Regions from separate parts of the Kitasatospora sp. NPDC051170 genome, predicted to be linked through region 1. Evidence: riboswitches for the same ligand, from Rfam matches in the RefSeq annotation. Region 1 holds a riboswitch; each other region holds the start of a gene.
What was found. A riboswitch is a leader RNA that binds a small molecule or an ion and turns the genes downstream of it on or off. The one in region 1 is predicted to bind thiamine pyrophosphate.
Positions count from the first base shown of each region.

Region 2: linked by a shared signal. The riboswitch ahead of thiO (glycine oxidase ThiO) and the one ahead of ACIBCA_RS15930 (purine-cytosine permease family protein) in region 1 are both predicted to bind thiamine pyrophosphate.
Region 3: linked by a shared signal. The riboswitch ahead of thiC (phosphomethylpyrimidine synthase ThiC) and the one ahead of ACIBCA_RS15930 (purine-cytosine permease family protein) in region 1 are both predicted to bind thiamine pyrophosphate.

Region 1 is NZ_JBITFA010000006.1:222,695-229,757, reverse strand. Features, by position in the region: gene ACIBCA_RS15950 (bifunctional DNA primase/polymerase) at 193-828, shown strand; gene ACIBCA_RS15945 (DUF5926 family protein) at 1,026-2,009, opposite strand; gene ACIBCA_RS15940 (ATP-binding protein) at 2,148-2,729, opposite strand; gene ACIBCA_RS15935 (glycerophosphodiester phosphodiesterase family protein) at 3,032-3,856, opposite strand; gene ACIBCA_RS15930 (purine-cytosine permease family protein) at 3,960-5,369, opposite strand; TPP riboswitch at 5,362-5,509, opposite strand; gene ACIBCA_RS15925 (S1C family serine protease) at 5,744-7,063, shown strand, end outside.
Region 2 is NZ_JBITFA010000011.1:216,648-223,710, reverse strand. Features, by position in the region: gene pknB (Stk1 family PASTA domain-containing Ser/Thr kinase) at 1-1,100, opposite strand, end outside; gene ACIBCA_RS23620 (thiazole synthase) at 1,196-1,993, opposite strand; gene thiS (sulfur carrier protein ThiS) at 1,997-2,221, opposite strand; gene thiO (glycine oxidase ThiO) at 2,218-3,387, opposite strand; TPP riboswitch at 3,381-3,493, opposite strand; gene ACIBCA_RS23605 (NAD(P)/FAD-dependent oxidoreductase) at 3,560-4,846, shown strand; gene ACIBCA_RS23600 (Rv2175c family DNA-binding protein) at 4,880-5,245, shown strand; gene thiE (thiamine phosphate synthase) at 5,245-5,898, shown strand; gene ACIBCA_RS23590 (polyprenyl synthetase family protein) at 5,943-7,049, opposite strand.
Region 3 is NZ_JBITFA010000005.1:90,136-97,198, forward strand. Features, by position in the region: gene ACIBCA_RS13490 (cupin domain-containing protein) at 1-300, shown strand, start outside; gene tenA (thiaminase II) at 319-1,029, shown strand; gene ACIBCA_RS13500 (DUF5326 family protein) at 1,242-1,430, shown strand; TPP riboswitch at 1,585-1,719, shown strand; gene thiC (phosphomethylpyrimidine synthase ThiC) at 1,715-3,541, shown strand; gene ACIBCA_RS13510 (helix-turn-helix domain-containing protein) at 3,623-4,459, opposite strand; gene ACIBCA_RS13515 (NADPH-dependent FMN reductase) at 4,572-5,168, shown strand; gene ACIBCA_RS13520 (aldo/keto reductase) at 5,180-6,148, shown strand; gene ACIBCA_RS13525 (putative quinol monooxygenase) at 6,252-6,530, shown strand; gene ACIBCA_RS13530 (hypothetical protein) at 6,662-7,063, opposite strand, start outside.

The sequences.
Region 1 (7,063 bases):
TCTCGTTCCAAGGGCTGTTCCAGTGCGCGGCCCCTCTCAAGTCGTGCTCCGCCCCTGCCCCACGTCGTAGCCGCGCCGCCCGCCGTGCCGACCCTCCCCGCCGTACCGATTCCGGGGCTGCCACGGGCCGAGCGACGAGTTCCGAGGGGTACCGGCGGGGCGAACCGAGCGGTCAGGGAAAGGACGAGCGCCATGCGTGAGAACCCGGAGGACCGGTCCGAGGAGAGTTCCGCCCGGCTGGCCGCGGCCCTGACGGCGGCAGTCGACCACCGTTGGCCCGTGGTCCCGGGCACGGTCCTGCGCGGGCGGCGATGTTCCTGCGGCGACGCGGACTGCGTCGTCCCCGGCGCGCACCCGCACGACCCGTCGCTGCTGGCGGCCACCACGGACGCCCGGATGGTGCGCTGGTGGTGGCGGGAGCAGAGCCCGGACGCGCCGGTGCTGGCCGCCACCGGCTCCGCGGTCTCGGCGGTCAGCCTGCCGGCGGTGGCCGGCGCGCGGGCGCTGGTCTTCCTGGGCGCGCTGCGGCTGCCGCTCGGCCCGGTGCTGGCGATGCCCGGCCGCTACGCGCTGCTCGTGGCGCCGTACTCGCTGGACGCGCTCGGCGAGATGCTCGCCCAACTGCCGTGGGTGCCTTCGTCGTTGCGCTACCACGGGACGGGCGGCTTCCTGCCGCTGCCGCCCGGGGGGGCCGCCGGCGGGGTGCGCTGGGTGCTCGCGCCGAGGCCCGCGCCGGGGGGCGGGGTGTGGCTTCCGCAGGTGGGGCCGCTGCTGGGGGAGTTGGTGGAGGCGACGGCCAGGATGGACAGCGGGCGCTCGGCGTACTGAACACGCGGCGGCACCGGTCGGGCCGTTCCGGAAAAACAAAAGATCCGGCCGCTGGCGACGGGGGATGCACCAGCGGCCGGACTCTTTAGACAGTAACAAGGATCGGCGCCCGCGCCAATTTCCAAGACGCCCTCCACGCCCGGAAATTGCGCTTCCCACGCGACAATGTGACGCGTATCACCCCGATCCCGCGCGCTTTAGTTCAGGGTGACCTGACGGTTCACCAGGTTCGCCCGGGCGCGCCGCTCCTCGGCGCTCAGCGGGGCCGGGGCGGCGAGCGCGGCGGCGAGGCGCTCGGCGAACTCGGCGGCCGGCTTCTCGCAGTCGGCGGCGGTCATCTCCAGCGGGAGGTCCCACACCGGGACGGTCAGGCCGTGCGCGCGGAACGAGCCGACGAGGCGGGTGTCCGCGCCGAGCGAGGCGTCGCCGGCGGCGTTCAGCCGGGCCAGCGCGTCGAGCAGCTGCTCCTCGGGGACGGTCATCACCCAGCGCAGGTGGTTCTTGTCCGGGGTGCCGCACCAGTAGGCGGAGTCGACGCTGCCCAGCTTCTCGGTCGGGATGGCCGAGGCGTTGGCGCGCTCCAGGGAGGCGGCGACCTCGCCGGTGGCGGTCTCGGCGTCCTCCAGCCAGAACTCGAAGCCGGTGTGGACGACGGGCGCGAAGGCGGCGGAGGCGTCCAGCAGGTCCTGCAGGCGGCGGCCGCCCGGGACGGTCCGGCGGGCGGGGACGGGGGAGCCGGGCTCGGTGGCCAGGGCCAGCTCCAGGGCGTCCGCCAGGTCGCGGCTGAGGTCGCCGGAGGAGGACTGGGTCTGCAGGCCGAGCAGGATCGAGCCGTCCTGGCGGCGCAGGGCGGGCCAGGCCAGCGGCAGGACGGTCGCCAGGGTCACCGACGGGACGTCACCGGTGGCGCCCTCGGCCACGCCCGCGGCCAGGGTCAGCGGCACCGTGGCGGCGGGCACCAGCTCGCGCAGCGCGACCCAGTCGGCCTCGCCCGGCAGGCCCTCGAACGGACGGTGCACCAGCTCCTGGACGGCGTGCGAGGCCTCCCGGCCGTGGCACGCCTTGTACCGGCGGCCCGAGCCGCAGGGGCAGGCTTCGCGGGCCCCCACCACGGGGACCTCGCCCGTGACGGCGGTGGTGGACTGACGCTGCGGCGCCTTCTTGGCGGCCTTCTTGCCCATGGTGCGGCTCTCCCGGGGACGGTGGTTCTGATCCCGGAGAGCCTACTGACGTATTCCGTGCGCACGGGAACGCGCCCGCGCGGGCCCGGTACGCAAGGGGGCGCGCGCCCGGCGGCACGCGCCCTTTCCACCCTCGGCTCACGCGCTGCGCGCGTCGCCCTCGGGGGTGCGCCGGGCGTGCCGGGCACGGGCGGGCAGCGCCGCCCAGACCGTCACCTCGCCCGGCGCGTCACGCACGCCCCAGTCGCTGGCCAGCTGGTCGACGATGCTCAGGCCGCGGCCGCCGCGCGAGGTCAGCGAGGGGTTGGCCGGAAGCGGCCGGGTGGCCGCGCCGCCGTCGGTGACCTCCAGGGTGAGCACGCCGTCGGCGTGCATCTGCCAGCGCACCAGCACGCCGCCGTCCGGCTCGTCCCGGTGCTCGGCCGCGCTCTCCGCCTCGTCCCGCCCGGGCCGCGTCCTCGTGGGGACGCCGACGAGCACCTGGTCGACCACCTCGGCCCGGGCGCCCCGGCCCAGGGCCGGGAGCGGGCCGAGCGGACGGGCGTACCGACACGCATTGCTCAACAGTTCGGAAAGGATCAGAACGGCATCATCGATGACCGGTTCAGGTATCTGCCGGTCGCCCAGATCTCGACGCAGCCGGCGCCGTGCGACCCCGACACTCGCTGGGCCGTGCGGCACCGCCATGGTCGATGAAGTCGGCACTTCGCGCGCCACCATCAACGCCACCCCCGGACCTCCTTCAGCGTTTGCCGAGGGAGAGATGCCCCTTGGTAATGCGTCGGAAACAGCCCCTCGGCGATCCCGCGAGTCCATTTCGAGTACTGCGACGAACGGTGAACCGGAGGTCATTCACCGCTCACCCTCCGTCGCCCGCGCGCAAGAATTCCGGCAATAACGGGCCCGGAAGGTTTGATTGCCGAACAGAACGCTCAGGAACCACGGGACGCTCGGGAACCGGTGGGGCCGGTGGAGCCGGTGAGGCGGCGGAACCGGTGGGGCCGGTGGGGCCGGCGCGGGTGTCAGCGGCCGAGGTGGGCCAGAACCTCCGCCGGGCGGTTGGTGATGATCGCCGACACGCCCAGTTCCAGGCACAGGTCGACGTCGGCGAGCTCGTCCACCGTCCAGACGTGCACCTCGTGCCCCAGCTCGCGCAGCCGCGGCACCAGGTCCGGCTTGGCCTTGATCAGGTCGATGCCCGGGCCGGCGATCCGCGCCCCGCCCGGCAGCGGCTGACCTTCGCGCAGCCGGCCGATCAGCGGCAGCATCCGCTCGATCAGGAAGACCCGGCGGTAGTCCGGCGCGGCGGCGGCCACCCGGTTCAGCGCGATCGAGGAGAAGCTCATGATCCGGGCGGACGGGCGGTCGTTCTCCTGGACGGCGCCGATCTTGAACCGCTCCAGCATCCGCAGCAGCTCGGCCTCGACGCGGCCGCGGAAGCGCACCGGGTGCTTGGTCTCGATCGCCAGGTCCACCGGGCGGCCGCTGTCCACGACCAGCTCCAGCAGGCGCTCCAGGCGCAGCACGCCGCGCACCTCGGGGTCGATGCTGGGGCGGCCGGTCTTCCAGGCGCCGAAGTCGTACGCCTCCAGCTCGGCGAGGGTCATCGCGGAGACGGTGCCGCGGCCGTTGGAGACGCGGCTGATCCGGCGGTCGTGCACGCACACCAGTTCGCCGTCGGCGGTGACCCGGACGTCGCACTCGACCGCGTCGGCGCCTTCGTCGAGCGCGCGCCGGTAGGCCGCGAGGGTGTGCTCGGGCAGGGCGTGGGAGGAACCGCGGTGGGCGATCACCTGGACGGGCTGCGCGGAGCGCGCGGCCGCCGAGGGCAGGTCTTGGCTGGTCACGGCCATAACGATAGGCGGCCGAAGTGACGCGGAGGCGAAGACGGTCCCAATCCGGGGGGCCGTCTTCGCCTCCGCGTCGCTCCCGTACGGCTCGGCGGGCGGATCAGCGCGCGGTGCGGCGGGTGAGCGGGGTGAGCGCCCAGGTGACCAGGGCCGGCACCAGGAAGGCGGCCAGCGAGGCGGAGGTCCACTCCTGCGGGGTGAAGTGCAGGGTCTCCCGGGCCGAGGTCCAGAAGTCCGTCCACCAGTCGGCGACCTGGGTCGGCGCGATGAACTGGTAGACGGCGAAGCCCAGCAGCCACGGCAGCAGCATCAGCCAGCGCGAGGGCGCGTCGGCGGAGAGGTTCCAGCCGTGGCGGCCGGCGCCGAGGAAGTAGTCCACGGCCAGGACCGCCAGCAGCGGCACGAACACCGAGCCGATCAGGCCCAGGAAGTTGCTGTAGGTGTCGGTGAAGCGGTCGATCCGCAGCGCCAGCACGGTGATCAGCACGCCGATGCCGCCGCTGAGCACCCGGCGGTCCACCTTCGGCAGCAGGTTCTGCACCGACATCGCCGTCGAGTACACGTTGGCGAAGGACTGGTCGGTCTCGCGCAGCACCAGCACCAGCAGGAACAGCCAGCCCGCCCAGACGCCGAGGAAGGAGTCGAAGATGCGGTTCGGGTCGCCGTCCGACTGCAGCAGCGCCATCAGGCCGAGCACGTAGCACCAGACCTGGGCGATCGTGTAGCCGGAGAAGCTGCCCCAGAACGCCGAGCGCGGGGTGCGCGAGTGCCGGGTGTAGTCGGCGGCCAGCGGGACGAAGGAGATCGACACCGCGATCATCGCGTCCGTGGCGCCGAGGAAGCCGTGCCAGTTGCCGGCGCCCGGGTCCGGCACGCCCTGACGGCCCAGCTGGACGGTCAGGTACACCATCGCCACCGCCACGGCCCCGGCCACGAAGCGGCGCAGCACCGCGATCGAGCCCAGCGGCCAGATCGTCAGCGCGGTGGTCAGCGCGCCCGCGAGCAGGACGAACAGCCAGCGGTAGCCGTCGGTGTGCGCGACGGTCTGCGCGCCCGCCGCGATGGTCAGCAGCTCGAACACGCCCCAGCCGAGGCACTGGACGATGTTCAGCACCGTCGGCAGGTACGACAGCCGGGTGCCGAACAGGCCGCGCAGGCCCGCCATCGCGGGCGCGCCGGTGCGGGCGCCGATCAGCGCGGCCACGCCGAGCATCGCGGTGCCGACGGCCGTACCGACGAGGATCGCGGTCACCGCGGCGGCCAGGGACAGCTCGCTGCCCTTGGCGCCGAGCACGGTGGCGGCGGTGGAGAAGCCGATCAGGCTGACGCCCAGGTTCATCCAGAGCGCGAAGTGGTCCCGGAAACGCAGCGTGCGCGGCGGCTCGGTGTCCAGGACGAGCGGGGCCTCGACGTGCTCGGGGCGTTCCAGGACCGCCGTCGCGGCGGGGGATTCGGGGAGATCCCCGGACGAGGGCGCGTCGGGGGAAGAGGATGACGAAGCAGGCGGCATGGCCGATACTCCCTACGCCGGCATTACCCGGACAGGTTCCGGCGGTCAGCGCCCCCTCGACGGTTCGCCGACGGTGCTGTGGCGTACGGTCGACATGCGCACTCTCAGCCTGGTGGGTCCAAGCTCCCGCGTGTCAGTTCGTGGAGCGACAGGCTAACCGGCAGAGGGGTGAACGCCAAGGCCAGGGGGTGCGCGGTCCGCATCACGGACGGTTCCGGCGGGGGTGGGGGGAACCTCCGGCCGCCGGTCCTCCGTCCCTGCAGGTCGGTGGCGGTTAAGGATTCTTATGCGTTCTTCAGCGGGGTCCTTACGGCGATCGAATCGCCGGTGCGAAAAACTATGGTCCTTGGTTCTGTCAGCTATGGAGGTCGTCCGTGAGCACCGAGCGCGAGGTTGGGCCCACCGGGCCGCAGGGGGAGCAGCCCTCGGGCGGCCCGGGAGCGGACGGTCGCAATTCCGACGCCCCTGCGCAGGGCGAGCACAAGCCGACCATGGCGTTCAGCCGCGTCCCGGACCCGGCGGCGGCCGATGCCGCCGCTGAGGCCGTGGCCGAGCCCGTGGCCGAGGGCGTCGAGCCCGCCGAGGACGGTGGGCACAAGGCGACCATGGTGTTCAGCCGGGTCCCGGACCCGGCGGCGGCCGATGCCGCCGCCGCCGCTGAGGCCGCCGACGTCGCCGACGTCGCTCCGGCCGACGGCGGGCACAAGCCCACCGTGGCCTTCACCAAGGTCTCCGCGCCGGAGGCGCCCGCTGCGGCCGCCGCTGCCGAGCCCGGCGTCGACCCGGCCACCGGCTACCTCGACGCGCCCCCGCCCGTCCTGCCGCCCGCCGCCCCTGCGGCGCCCGCCGCCCCCGCCCAGGCCGCGCCGGTGCTGCCGCCGGTCGGCAACCCGTACGCCACCCCGACCCACGGCGTCCCGGCCGCCGGCGCGCAGGAGCCGTACGGCACCGCGCCCGTGGCCCCCGTAGCCCCCGGCGCGCCCGCCGCGCACGCCCACCACCCCTTCGGCTCCGGCCAGCCGCTCGGCGGCTGGGGCGCCGGCCCCGACGCCACCGTCGGCGGTCCGGGCCACCCCGGCGGCCCGCAGGGCCCGCTCGGCTACCCGGCCGAGTACCCCGGCGGCCCGCAGGGCCCGAAGGCCCCGGGCAGGAAGCGCGGCGGACTGGTGGCCCTGATCGCCGCCGTCGCCCTGGTCGCCGGTGTGGCCGGCGGCGCCGTCGGCGTGACCGTCGCCCGGCACGACGACAGCACGAGCAGCAGCGCGAACGACCACCGCAGCACCACCATCCAGGCCGGCAACACCCAGAAGAACGAGCCCGCCGCCGGCTCGATCGCCGGGATCGCGCAGAAGGCGCTGCCCAGCGTCGTCACCATCAAGGCCGTGGGCAACGGCGAGTCCGGCACCGGCACGGGCTTCGTCTTCGACACCGAGGGCCACATCCTCACCAACAACCACGTGGTCGCGCCGACCCTCCAGGGCTCCGGCGGCAAACTGACCGTCAAGTTCGCGGACGGCACTTCCTACAGCGCCTCGGTGCTGGGCAACGCCTCCGGCTACGACGTCGCCGTCATCAAGATCGACAACCCGCCCAAGGGCAAGCTGACGCCGCTCCCGCTGGCCGACTCCGACAAGGTCAACGTCGGCGACACCACCATCGCCATCGGTGCGCCGTACGGCCTGGAGTCCACCGTC
Region 2 (7,063 bases), on a different contig from region 1:
GGGCGCGGCGGGCGGGGGCGGCGCACCGGGGTGGGCTCGTCGTACGGGCGGGGCTCGGTGAGCAGCTGCTCCATCAGGTCGGCCGGCACGTCGAGGACGCTGGTGCGCTCGGGCGCGGGCCGCAGGTCCGCGGGCTCGGGCCGTTGCCGCAGCACCGAGGTGGCCTCGCCGGTCGGGTGGCGGGGCGTGGGCCGGGTGGAGGCGGGCGGCTCGGCGTCGAGCTCGGCGGGGGTGAGGGTGCGGCGCACGCGCTGGAGGGCGGCGAGCAGTTCGACGGCGTCGTACGGGCGGGCCCCGGCGGAGCGGGCGCAGGCGAAGGCCACTATGGCGTCCAGCGCCGGGGCGACGGCGGGGGCGACCAGCGAGGGGGCGGGGACGTCCTCGTGCAGGTGCTTGTACATGACGGCGACGGGGTTGTCGCCGGTGTGCGGGCGGCGGCCGGTGAGCATCTCGTACAGCAGGATGCCGGAGGCGTAGACGTCCACCCGCTGGTCGGTGGGGGCGTCCGGGAGGATCTGCTCGGGGGCCAGGTAGGAGACGGTGCCGAGGACGGTGCCGCCGGTGGAGGTGGTCACCGAGGTGGGGGCGCCGTCCGCGGTGCCGAGCACCCGGACGAGGCCGAAGTCGGCGACCTTGACCAGGCCGCCGTCGGTGATCAGCACGTTCTCCGGCTTGACGTCCCGGTGGACCAGCCCGGCGCGGTGGGCGGCGCCGAGGGCGGCGAGCACCGGCTCCAGGACGTCCAGGGCGGCGCGCACCGACAGGGCGCCGCGGTCGCGCAGCAGGTCGCGCAGGGTGCGGCCGGGGACGTACTCCATGGCGAGGAAGGTGTTCCCGCCGTCCGCGCCCTGGTCGAAGACGTTCACCACGTTGGGGTGGGTGAGCCGGGCGATCGCCTTGGCCTCGCGGATGAAGCGGGCGGTGAATCCCTCGTCGCCGGCCAGCTGCGGGTGCATCACCTTGAGGGCGACGACCCGGTCGAGCCGGGTGTCGGTGCCCTTGTAGACGGTGGACATCCCGCCTGCGGCGATGCGCTGCTCGACCCGGTAGCGGCCGTCGAGCAGGGTACCGATCAGGGGGTCGTGCATTCCCGTGTCCACCCGGGGGAGTCTAGTGGCGCGCTCGGAGCCCGGACCCGGAGGGCGCCGCCTCCGGGACCGGGTTGTGACATGCGTGACGTGGCCGGGTGGCCTCGCTAGAACGCGGGCCGCTCCCGGGTGTCGAGGTCCGCGCGGCCGGCCATCGCGGAGGACGCCTCCGCGTGGAAGCGGCGCGGGATGCGGCCGGCCCGGTGGGCCAGGCGTCCGGCCTCGGCGGCGTGCCGCATGGCCTCGGCCATCAGGACCGGGTCCTGCGCGCGGGTCACCGCGGAGGCGAGCATCACCGCGGAGCAGCCCAGCTCCATCGCCAGGGCCACGTCGGAGGCGGTGCCGGCGCCCGCGTCCAGGACGACGGGGACGGTTGCGGCCTCGACGATCAGCTGGAAGTTGTGCGGGTTGCGGATGCCCAGGCCCGAGCCGATCGGCGAGCCCAGCGGCATGATCGCCGCGCAGCCGACGTCCTCCAGCTTGCGGGCCAGCACCGGGTCGTCGTTGGTGTACGGCAGGACGGTGAAGCCGTCGTCGACGAGGGTCTCGGCGGCGTCCAGCAGCTCGATCGGGTCCGGCAGGAGGGTGCGCTCGTCGGCGATCACCTCCAGCTTCACCCAGTCCGTGCCCAGCGCCTCGCGGGCCAGGCGGGCGGTCAGCACCGCCTCGCCGGCGGTGAAGCAGCCGGCCGTGTTGGGCAGGACGCGGATGCCGTTGCGGGTCAGCACGTCCAGGACGGAGCCCTGGGTGGTGGCGTTCACCCGGCGCATCGCGACGGTGGTCAGCTCGGTGCCCGAGGCGAGCAGGGCGCGCTCCAGGACCTCCAGGCTGGGGGCGCCGCCGGTGCCCATGATCAGCCGGGAGGAGAAGGTCGCCCCGGCGATGGTCAGCAGGTCGTCGGCCATCGGTCAGCCTCCCTGGACGGCGGTGAGGATCTCGATCCGGTCGCCGCTGCTCAGCGGCGTTCCGGACCACGAACTGCGCGGCACCACGGCCTCGTTGAGCGCGGCGGCGACGCCGGTGTTGGCGGCGCTGACGGTGGCCACCACCTGGGCGAGGGTGGTGGCGGCGGGCAGCGTGCGGGGCTCGCCGTTGACGGTCAGGGCGATGTCGGTGGAGGTGGTCTCGGTCATGCGGCGGCCTTCGTGGCGAAGCGGGTGGGGGTGAACGGCAGTGCCAGGTCCGGGAGTTCGCCCGTGGCCAGGTACGCGCCGAGGAGGTCGGCGGTCACCGGGGTGAGCAGCACGCCGTTGCGGTGGTGGCCGGTCGCGGCGACCAGGCCGGGCAGGGAGGTCGGGCCGAGCAGCGGGGCGTTGTCGGGCGAGCCCGGGCGCAGGCCCGCGGCCGTCTCCACGAGCGGGAGTTCGGTGATGCCCGGGACCAACTCGTGGGCGTCGCGCAGGAGTTCGTACACCCCGCCGGCGGTGACGGTGGTGTCGTAGCCCTGCTCCTCACTGGTCGCGCCGATCACCAGCTCGCCGTCCTCGCGCGGGACGACGTACAGGTGCTGCCCGCGCACCACCGCGCGGACGTTGCGGGAGAGGAAGGGCCGGTACGCCTCCGGGATCCGCAGGCGCAGGATCTGGCCCTTCACCGGGCGGATCGCGGGCAGCACGCCCTCGGGCAGGCCCGGCAGCCGGTGGCTCCGCGCTCCTGCGGCCAGGACGACCTGATCGGCGGTGATGCTCTCGCCGGTGCTCAGCCGGGCGCCGGTCGCGCGCCCGTCCCCGACGAGCAGTTCGAGGGCCTCGGCCCGGTGGAGCAGGACGTTCGCGCCCTCGCAGGCGAAGGTCAGGGCCCTGAGCAGGCGGCGGGGGTCGACCTGGTGGTCCTCGGCCACGTGCAGACCGCCGCGCACGCCGGGGGCGAGCATCGGCTCCAGCTTCCTGGCCTCGCGGCCGGTGAGCCAGGTGGAGTCCAGGCCGAGGCGCAGGTGGAAGGCGTGCAGCTCGCGCAGTTCCTCGCGGTCGTCGGAGTCCAGCGCGACGGCGATCGTGCCGCAGCGGCGGTAGCCGGTGTCCAGGCCCCCGCTCGCCTCCGACAGCTCGGCGGCGAAGGCCGCGTACCGCTCGTTGGAGGCCATGCCCAGGCGCAGCAGCGGCTCCTCGCCGTACTGGAGCTCGGTGACCGGGGCGAGCATCCCGGCCGCGACCCCGGCGGCGCCGTGGCCGTGCGAGGGGTCCACCACGACCACGTTCCCCGCCCCGCGCTGCGCCGCGCGCCAGGCGACGGCGAGGCCGATGACGCCCCCGCCGATGACCAGGACCTCCGTGTGGGCACCCGGTAGCAAGCGTGACAAAGCTGCTCTCTCCCTTCGCCGGTATGACCCGGATCAGGTTCGGACGGTCGCAGGCCGTGCCAGCCCGCCTCTCAGCCCGGTGCGCCGGGCTCCCGTGTGTGCCCCCACCTTAACTCCGGGGCGTCATCGGACCGAAGGCCCGTACGCAGGGTGGGACGGAGCCCTGAGTACAGTGACGGGCGTGGCAGAGCTGAGCGGAACTGAGCGGGTGGCGGTCGTCGTCGGTGCCGGGCTGGCCGGGGCGCAGTGCGCCCTGAAGCTGCGGCAGGGCGGCTGGCGGGGGCGGGTCGTGCTGGTCGGCGAGGAGCCGCACGCGCCGTACGACCGGCCGCCGCTGTCCAAGGACGTCCTGCTGGGCAAGGCCGACACCACCACCCTGGACGTGGACTACGAGGGCCTCGGCATCGAGCTGCTCCTCGGCCGCCGCGCCACCGGCCTCACTCCCGGCTCCCTGGCCCCCGGAACCCTGACCCCCGGCTCTCTGGCCCCCGGAACCCTGACCCCCGGAACCCTGCACACCGACGCCGGGGACCTGTCGTACGACGCCCTGGTGATCGCCACCGGCGCCGTCCCGCGCGCCCTGCCCGGCGCCGAGCGGGCCCACCTGCTGCACACCCTGGACGACGCGCTGGCGCTGCGGGCGCTGCTGCGCCCCGGCCGCCGGCTGGTGCTGGTCGGCGCGGGCTGGATCGGCGCCGAGGTGGCCACCGCCGCCCGCCAGGCCGGCTGCGAGGTGACGGTGGTCGAGGCCGGAGCGGCCCCGCTGCCGGGCGCCCTGCCCGCGGAGATCGGCCGGGCGATGGCCCCCTGGTACGCCGAGGCCGGGATCGACCTGCGCTGCGGTGTCGGCGTGGAGGCCGTGGAGGCGGGCTCGGTCCGGCTGGCGGACGGTTCGCACCTGCCCGCCGACGAGGTCGTCGTCGGCATCGGCGCCCGGCCCGCGACCGGCTGGCTGGCCGGCTCCGGCGTCGAGCTGGACGCGAGTGGCGCGATCGTCGTGGACGGGCGGCTGCGCACCGGCGTGCCCGGCGTCCACGCGGCGGGGGACTGCGTCAGCTACCCCTCCGCCCGCTCCGGCGCCCGGCTGGCCGTCCAGCACTGGGACCACGCGCTGCAGTCCGGCGGCGCGGTGGCCGCCGCGCTCCTCGGCCTCGGGCTCGGGCTCGGCGAGGACGCGGCGCCGTACGACCCGGTGCCGTACTTCTGGTCCGAGCAGTTCGGCCGGATGGTCCAGTACGCGGGCCGGCACACCGAGGGCGACGAGCTGCTATGGCGGGGGAGCCCGGAGGACGGCTCCTGGTCGGTGCTGTGGCTGCGCGGGGGCGTGCCCAGCGCCCTGCTGGCCGTGGACCGGCCGCGCGACCTCGCCCAGGGGCGCAAGCTCATCGAGCGCGGCGCCGTACTGGACCCGGCCCTCGCGGCGGACCCCTCCGTGGCGCTCAAGGGGGCCACCGTTTAGCTCCGGACGGCGCGGAGGTGGCAGTCTGGTGGCGTGAGCGAGATCGAAAGCAAGATTGAAACCCTGGTCCCCGAGTGGATGTACCTCCCCGACATCTCGGAGCAGTGGGGGGTGCTGGTCACCGAGGTCCGGGACATGGTCAGGAAGCGTGAGCTGATCGCGGTCCGCCGGGGCCCCAACAAGTCGCTGCAAGTCCCTGCCGCGTTCATCGACGGCCCGGGGCTGGTCAAGCACCTGTCCGGCACCCTGAACCTGCTGCGCGACTGCGGGTACAGCGACGAGGAGATCCTGGAGTGGCTCTTCACCGAGGACCCGTCGCTGCCCGGTAGCCCGATCCAGGCGCTGCGGGAGAACCGCGGCACCGAGGTCAAGCGCCGTGCCCAGGCGATGCTGATCTGATGGCGGCGGACACGCGGCGTGCGCGGCTGGCGGACGCCCGGCTCTACCTGTGCACGGACGCCCGCCGCGCGCAGGGCGACCTGGTCGACTTCCTGGACGAGGCGCTGGCCGGCGGGGTGGACGTCGTCCAGCTCCGCGACAAGGGCCTGGAGGCCAAGCAGGAGCTGGAGGCCCTGGAGGTCTTCGCCGACGCCTGCCACCGCCACGGGAAGCTGCTGGCCGTCAACGACCGCGCCGACGTCGCCCACGCGGCCCGGCCGGACGTGCTGCACCTCGGCCAGGACGACCTGCCGGTGGCCGCCGCCCGGGCGATCCTCGGCGACGACGTGCTGATCGGGCGCTCCTGCCACGCCGAGTCCGAGGTGGACGCGGCGATCGCCGAGCCGGGTGTGGACTACTTCTGCACCGGCCCGGTCTGGCCGACCCCGACCAAGCCGGGCCGCCCGGCGCCGGGCCTCGGCCTGGTCTCGTACGCGGCGAAGCAGGCCACCGACCGGCCGTGGTTCGCCATCGGCGGGATCGACCTCGGCAACCTGGACGAGGTCCTGGAGGCCGGCGCCCGCCGGATCGTCGTGGTCCGGGCCCTCACCGCGGCCGAGGACCCCCGGGCCGCGGCCGCCGAGCTCGCCCGCCGGGTGCGCGCGGCGGTCTGACCGTACGACCGCGGAGGCTTCCGCCGTCCGCCTGTCCGTACGTCTCAGTACTTGCGGACGGTGGAAGCCTCCGCCAGCGCCAGCAGCACCTCGCGGGCCTTCTCGTCGGCGAGCGGCGCCGCCGCCAGCGCGGCCAGGGCCTCGCGCATCAGCTCGGAGATCCGCTGCTCCACCAGCTCGGCCGCGCCGCTGCGCTCCACCAGTTCCCGCAGCCCGGCGACCTCGGCCGCGGCCAGGTCCGGCGCGCCGAGGCGCTCGTCCAGGTGACGGGCGTCGGCGGCGGGCAGGGCGCGCATCGCGTGGGCGACGAGCAGGGTGCGCTTGCCCTCGCGCAGGTCGTCCCCGGCGGGCTTGCCGGTGACGGCCGGATCCCCGAAGACGCCGAGCAGGTCGTCGCGCAGCTGGAACGCCTCGCCCAGCGGCAGCCCGAACGCGCCGAGCGCCTCGACCAGGTCGGGCCCGGCCCCGGCGAGCAGCGCGCCGACCTGCAGGGGGCGCTCGATGGTGTACTTCGCTGACTTGTAGTGCAGGACGGTCCGCGCGCGCTCCAGCGCGCCCTCGTCGGCCGAGTCCCCGGCCACCGGCTCCAGCACGTCCAGGTACTGGCCGACCATGACCTCGGTGCGCATCAGGTCGAACACCGGCTTGGCGGCGAGGACGGCGGCCGGCTCCAGACCCGAGCGCAGGAACAGCTCGTCGCACCAGATCAGCAGCAGGTCGCCCAGCAGCACCGCCGCCGAGGCGCCGTACTGCTCGCGGTCGCCGCGCCAGCCGCGCTCGCGGTGCAGGGCCTCGAAACGGCGGTGGACGGAGGGCAGGCCCCGCCGGGTGTCGCTGCGGTCCATCAGGTCGTCGTGGACCAGGGCGCTGGCCTGGAGCAGCTCCAGGGCCGCGGCCGCGTGGGCGATCCCCTCGGCGGCGGCGGACCCGCCGGCGGCGCGCCAGCCCCAGTAGCAGTAGGCGGGGCGCAGCCGCTTGCCGCCGTCCAGCAGGAAGTCGCGCAGGGCGTCGGCGGCGGGGGCCAGCTGGGGCGAGATCCCGTCGAGCAGGGCGGACTGGCCGTCCATGAACGCGGCGAGGGCGCCGTTGACGCGCGTGCGGACGTCCTCCACGTCAATGGGGTTGGCCGGCCGGGTGCTGGACGAGGTCACGATGAGGCTCCGCT
Region 3 (7,063 bases), on a different contig from region 1:
GACGAGTTGGACGACGAACGGGCGGCCAACGACGGCGCGTACCTGCGCTTCCTGCGCGAGCCGCGGATGTCCGCCGGGCTGTACGCCCTCGCCCCCGGCGCGACCGACACCCAGACCGCGCACGACCAGGACGAGATCTACCAGGTGATCAGCGGCCGGGCCGAGCTGACCGTGGGCGCCGAGACCGCGACGGTCGGGCGCGGCACCGTCGTGTACGTGCCCGCCGGCACCCCGCACCGCTTCCACCACATCACCGAGGAACTGCGGGTGCTGGTGGTCTTCTCGCCTCCCGAGGACTGACCTCCTAGGGTTGCCGGCATGACCCGCAGCACCGGCAGCAGCCCCAGCCTCAGCCCCGGCCTCAACCTCAGTCTCACCGAGGAGCTCTGGGCGTCGATCGAGCCGATCTACGCCGAGATCCTCGCCCACCCCTTCCTCGGCGGCCTCACCGACGGCACCCTCCCCCGGGAGGCGTTCCGCCACTTCGTCGTCCAGGACTCGCACTACCTGCGCGACTACGCCCGCGCCCTCGCCGTCTGCGCCGCCAAGGCGCCCGGCGAGGAGGAGGTCCGGGCGTTCGCGGACGACGCGATCGGCGCGCTCGCCGCCGAGCAGGGCATGCACGCCGAGTTCCTCACCGCCTTCGGCGGCAGCGCCGAACAGGCCGCCGCCGAGCCGGTGCTGCCCACCACCCGGGCCTACACCAGCTACCTGCTGGCCACCGTGTACGGCGGCTCCTTCGCCGAGGCGGTCGGCGCGGTGCTGCCCTGCTACTGGATCTACGCCCGCGTCGGCGAGGCGCTGCTCGCCCAGGGCTCCCCCGACCCGCTGTACGCCAAGTGGATCTCCACGTACGGGGACGAGGCGTTCCAGTCCGTGGTGCGGCGGGTGCTCGCGCTCACCGACCGGCTCGGCGAGGAGATCTCCCCGGCCGAACGCCGCAGGGTGGTCGAGCACTTCACGACGACCTCGCGCTACGAGTGGATGTTCTGGGACGCGGCCTGGCGCGGGGAGCGCTGGCCGGTCTGACCTGCGCGGAGCCGTGGCCGGGGCCTGTTCCGGGCTTCGGGCGGGCGGTTCTCGGGGGCGACCCCGGGGGTCGGGGTCGGGGTGATCTCGGGGTTCTCTCCGGGCCGTTGGGCCTCGTTCCGGCGCAGGGGTCACCGTACGATCGAAGTACCGAAAGCGAGCGGGATGCGGCACCGGACGGCAGCCGGCCCGAGGGGAGAAGAGGAACCGACATGGCTGAGCTCTGGAAGTCGCTGCCCTCCTGGGTGCGCAACATCGTCATCCCGGTGCTGGTCCTGGTGCTGGCCTGGAACATCATCGGCTTCGTCGGCGCCGTACTGAGCATCATCATCAAGCTGCTGGTGGTCGTCGGCATCGCCGCCGCCGTGGTGATCCTGGTGAAGAAGGCCGCCAGGAGCTGAGCCGTCGGCCCCGACGCCCGAGCCGCTGAGGCCCGGCCCCCGCACCCCGGGGAGCCGGGCCCCGGGTGTTTTCGGCCCCGTGTCCGTCGGTGACGCCGTCTGGACCTGCGGGGATCGGATCGCTACGGTGTTGGGCGTCATGTGCAGGCAACACCGCCTGCGACGCGGGAGCTCGGAGCACCGGGCTGAGAGGGCGCTGACCGGGACGTCGACGGACGGACCGACGGCTGCGTCGACCGCAGGAACCTGACCGGGTAATGCCGGCGTAGGGAGTATGAGGTCAGATGACCACGTTCGAAGCACAGCCGCAGTCTGCCCAGGGCACCCCCGCCACCGCCCCCGACAGCGCCCGCAGCGGCTACCCCACCCCGGCCTGGCGCAAGGCCCACCGCGAAGGGTCCCGCCCCGACCTGCGCGTCCCGTACCGCGAGGTCGTCCTCACCAACGGCCGGACCGTCCCGCTGTACGACACCTCCGGCCCGTACACCGACCCGTCCTACGAGCCCGACGTGCGGCGGGGCCTGCCGCCGCTGCGCGACTCCTGGATCCGCCAGCGCGGCGACGTCGAGGAGTACGACGGCCGCGAGGCGCGTCCCGAGGACGACGGCATCAAGCACACCTCCCCGCGCGGCGGCGACCTGCGCAACCTCGACGCCGTCTTCCCCGGCCGCCCGCGCCGCCCGCTGCGCGGCCGCGACGGCGCGGCCGTCACCCAACTCGCCTACGCCAGGCGGGGCGTGGTGACTCCGGAGATGGAGTTCGTCGCCCTGCGCGAGGGCCTGGAGCCCGAGTACGTGCGCGCCGAGGTGGCCCGCGGCCGGGCCGTCATCCCGGTCAACGTGAACCACCCGGAGGTCGAGCCGGCGATCATCGGCACCAACTTCCTGGTGAAGATCAACGCCAACATCGGCAACTCCGCCGTCACCTCCTCGATCGAGGAGGAGGTGGAGAAGATGACCTGGGCCACCCGCTGGGGCGCCGACACCGTCATGGACCTCTCCACCGGCCGCAACATCCACACCACCCGCGAGTGGATCCTGCGCAACTCCCCCGTGCCGATCGGCACCGTGCCGCTCTACCAGGCCCTGGAGAAGGTCGACGGCAAGGCCGAGGAGCTCAGCTGGGAGGTGTACCGGGACACCGTCATCGAGCAGTGCGAGCAGGGCGTCGACTACATGACCGTCCACGCCGGCGTGCTGCTGCGCTACGTCCCGCTCACCGCGCGCCGCAAGACCGGCATCGTCTCGCGCGGCGGCTCCATCATGGCGGCCTGGTGCCTGGCGCACCACCAGGAGAACTTCCTCTACACCAACTTCGAGGAACTCTGCGACATCCTGGCCACCTACGACGTCACCTTCTCCCTCGGTGACGGGCTGCGCCCCGGCTCCATCGCCGACGCCAACGACGAGGCCCAGTTCGCCGAGCTGACCACCCTCGGCGAGCTCGGCCGCATCGCCCGCGAGCGCGACGTCCAGGTCATGATCGAGGGCCCGGGCCACGTCCCGATGCACAAGATCAAGGAGAACATCGACCTCCAGAAGGAGATCTGCGACGAGGCGCCGTTCTACACCCTCGGCCCCCTCGCCACCGACGTCGCCCCCGGCTACGACCACATCACCTCGGGCATCGGCGCGGCCATGATCGCCTGGTGGGGCACCGCGATGCTCTGCTACGTCACGCCCAAGGAGCACCTGGGCCTGCCCAACCGCGACGACGTCAAGACCGGCGTGATCACCTACAAGATCGCCGCCCACGCCGCCGACCTCGCCAAGGGCCACCCCGGCGCCCAGGCATGGGACGACGCCCTCTCCGACGCCCGCTTCGAGTTCCGCTGGGAGGACCAGTTCAACCTGGCCCTCGACCCGGAGACCGCCCGCGACTTCCACGACGAGACCCTCCCCGCCGAACCCGCCAAGACCGCGCACTTCTGTTCCATGTGCGGCCCGAAGTTCTGCTCGATGAAGATCTCCCAGAAGATCCGCGACGAACACGGCGTCGGCTCCACCGCCGTGAACACCGACTTCGACGCCGAGGCCCTCGCGGGCATGGCCGAGAAGTCCGCCGAGTTCGCCGCCCAGGGGAACAAGGTCTACCTGCCGCTGGTTGACTGACAGTTGGCCTGTGTGACGGGGTTGGGGGATCCGGTGATCCCCCAACCCCGTCGACTGCCTTCGGACGGTGGCCGGAGCGTGTTACGAGATGGCCCGGAGCCGGCCGGGGGACGGGTGGCGGAGTTGGTCGACGGCGTGGGCCGTCTCCTCGTCCGCCGGGAGGAAGACGACCAGCTGTTGGGCGTCGGAGGAGAGTTCGAGCGTCTCGCGCAGGAGCCGGAGTTCTTGTCCGGAGGGGTGGTTGAGCCGGAGCACGCCGCGTCGTGGAACCGCGTGACGGTTCAGGCGTTCGGTGAACTCGGGCCCGGCGACGGGCGCGAGTTCGGTGGTGAGCCACTCGGAGTTCTCGATGGACGGGCCGAGCCAGAGGTCGAAGGCGTGTTCGTCCGCAACGTCGTCCCAGTCGGCGAAGAACGTCCGGGCTCCGGGGTCGGTGAAGACGTAGCGGGTGAGGTTGGGGGCGTCCGCCTCGAGGAACCCGCTTGCGCCCAGCACCAGTTCGTAGCCGCTGGTGCGAGCGAGAACGTCGCCCAGCCGGTTGGTCACCACGGCGATTCCCGGTTCGAGGAGGCGAAGCGTTTCGAGGACGGTCGGCCGGACGCCGCGGGGCGGTGGCGCGGGCCGGGTGTGGGCGGCGCACTCACCGCCGGTGATCTTGGCGAGGTAGCGCAGGTGGTTTCGCTCCGCGGGGTCGAGGCTGAGTGCGTCGGCGAGCGCGTTCACGATCGGTACGGAGGGATTGCGGTCACGGCCCTGCTCGATGCGGGTCAGGTATTCCACGCTGATGCCGGCCCGCACGGCGAGATCCGAGCGTCGCAGACCCGGTGAACGACGACGGCCGCGGTCGGGCAGTCCCAGCGACTCCGGCTGGATGCTGTCGCGCTTGGCCCGGATGAAGTCCCCCAACGGCGTACCCATGCTGCGAGCATAGGGGGCCGCCCGCCGGCCGCGGAGTGCTCAGGGTGGCCCTGCGGGGGCTGGTCTGAGCCCGGTCTGGTTAAGGCTGCGGGCCGGCCCGATCGTGGTGGGCATGGAGAAGAAGAACCCCAAGCTGTTGATCATCGTCGGAAGCGTCCGTGAGGGACGGTTCGGCCCGGTGGTGGCCTCGTGGGTCGGCGAACAGGCCCGCACCCACGGCGGATTCGAGGTCGACACCGTGGATCTGGCCGAGATCGACATCCCGTTGGCGCTCCCCGCGGCGTCGCCGAAGTACGCCGGCGACGACTACCCCCGTCCGGCCGGTATGGCGCCGCTGACCTCGGCGCTGGAGGCCGCCGACGCGTTCGTCGTGATCACGCCGGAGTACAACCACAGCTACCCCGCCTCGCTGAAGGCCGCCATCGACTGGCACTTCACCCAGTGGACGGCCAAGCCCGTGGCCTTCGTCAGCTACGGGGGCGCGGCGGGCGGCCGGCACGCGGTGCTGCATCTGGAGAACGTGCTGACCGAGCTGCACGCCGTGACGATTCGCGACGGTCTGGCCTTCCCGAACTACTTCACGGCCTGGCAGGACGGCCGCCCGCTCGACTCCGAGGCACCCGGGTACGCCAAGACCCTGCTCGATCAGCTGGCCTGGTGGGCGGGCGCGCTCCGGTCGGCGCGCGAGGCCGCTCCCTACCCGGCATGAGGACGGCGACGATGGAGTACGTTCCGCTCGGAGGCACCGAGCTGCAGGTCAGCCGGATCGCGCTCGGTTGCATGGGATTCGGGGGCCCGGGGCAGGAGGTCCACCCCTGGGCCTTGGACGAGCAGTCCGCGGCACCGGTGTTCCGCCGGGCCGTCGAACTGGGCATCACCCTGTGGGACACCGCCAACGTCTACGGCGGGGGTACGTCGGAAGAGATCGTCGGCCGTGCGGTGCGGAGGTACTCCCGTCGGGAGGACGTCGTCATCGCCACCAAGGTGGGGCTTCCGATGCACGGCGGCCCCGGGGGCTCCGGGCTGTCCCGCAGGGCGATCGTCGACCAGGTCGACGCCTCGCTCGCACGCCTCGGCACGGACTACATCGACCTCTACCAGATCCACCGGTTCGACCCCGGAACTCCGGTCGACGAGACGATGGAAGCCCTCCACCAGGTGGTGGCGGCCGGGAAGGTCCGGTACATCGGCGCCTCGTCCATGTGGGCGTGGCAGTTCGCCACGATGCAGCACACCGCCGCGCAGCACGGTCGGACGAGGTTCGTGTCGATGCAGAACCAGTACAGCCTCGTGCAGCGCGAGGACGAGCGGGAGATGTTCCCCCTGCTCGCGGATCAGGGGGTCTCCAGCCTGCCCTGGTGCCCGCTCGCCTCGGGGCGCCTGGCCCGGCCCTACGGACAGGTGACCAGCCGCTCGGCGAGCGATCCCGTCGGCCGGCGGTTCTTCGGTGACGTCGACCGTCCGATCGTCGATGCGGTGCAGCGGATCGCGGCGCGGCGCGAGGTCCCGATGGCTCAGGTCTCCCTCGCCTGGGTCCTCGGCAACCCGACCGTCGCTGCACCCGTCATCGGAGCGACCAGCCCGGCTCACCTCGACGACGCGGTGGCCGCCCTGGCCGTGCGACTCGACGAGGCGGAGATCGAGGCCCTGGAGAGCGGGTACACGCCGCGCCGGCCGACGGGGTTCTGAAGGCCGACCGGGAACAAGGTCCAACTACCGCTGGTTGACTGACGATCGAGCGCAGCGTCGGAGCACGGGAAGTGAGCGGAAGACCTTGTCCAGGACCATAAGCGTGATCGCGGTGTTGAAGGCCAAGCCCGGGATGGAGGACCGGATGCGGGCGCAGGCGCGGTCGATGGCCGAGGCCAGTCTGGCCGAGCCGGGCTGCCTCTCCTACCGCAACTACGTGGACCCGGAGGATCCGCGGGCCTGGGTGGTCGTGGAGGAGTGGGCCGACCGGGAGGCGCTCGATGCTCATCTGGCGAGCCCTCACCTGGCGCGGTCGCTCGAGCTCTCGGGCGAACTGCTCGCCGAGCCGCCGTCCTTGAAGGTCCTGGCCGAGGTGGACTGACCTCACGCGCCTCGTTCCGGAGCGCCGTCCCGAGTCGATCGGGGCGGCGCTCCGTCGTCTTCGGCCACCGCTCGGAGCGGCCGGCGCCCCGGGCAGCCGTGGCTGTCCGGGGCGCCGGGGTGGGGCTGGTGTTATCCGAGGGCGTTGACGGCGACGGAGGCGGTGATGTCGGTGTCGACGGGGAACTGGCCGGTGCTCGGGAGCAGGCTCAGGGTGCCGGCGGCGAAGATCGAGGCACCGCCGGTGCCGAGGGAGAGGCGGACCTTGTAGGTCTGGCTCTGGCCCTGGCCGAGGCCGGTGAGGCCGGGCAGCGCCCAGGTGCTGTTGGTGCCCGCGACGGGGGTCCAGCTGCCGCCCTGGAGGACGTCCAGCTTCAGGCTGACCGGGGCGGTGACGGCGCCGTTGCCCCAGTGCAGGGTGGGGTTGATCGCCGCGTTGATCGGCGCACCGTTGTTGGTCACGGTGACGTCGGTCGTGTACGGGGTCGAGGCGGAGACGGTGCCCCAGAGGTTCGAGAAGTTCTGGAACAGGGC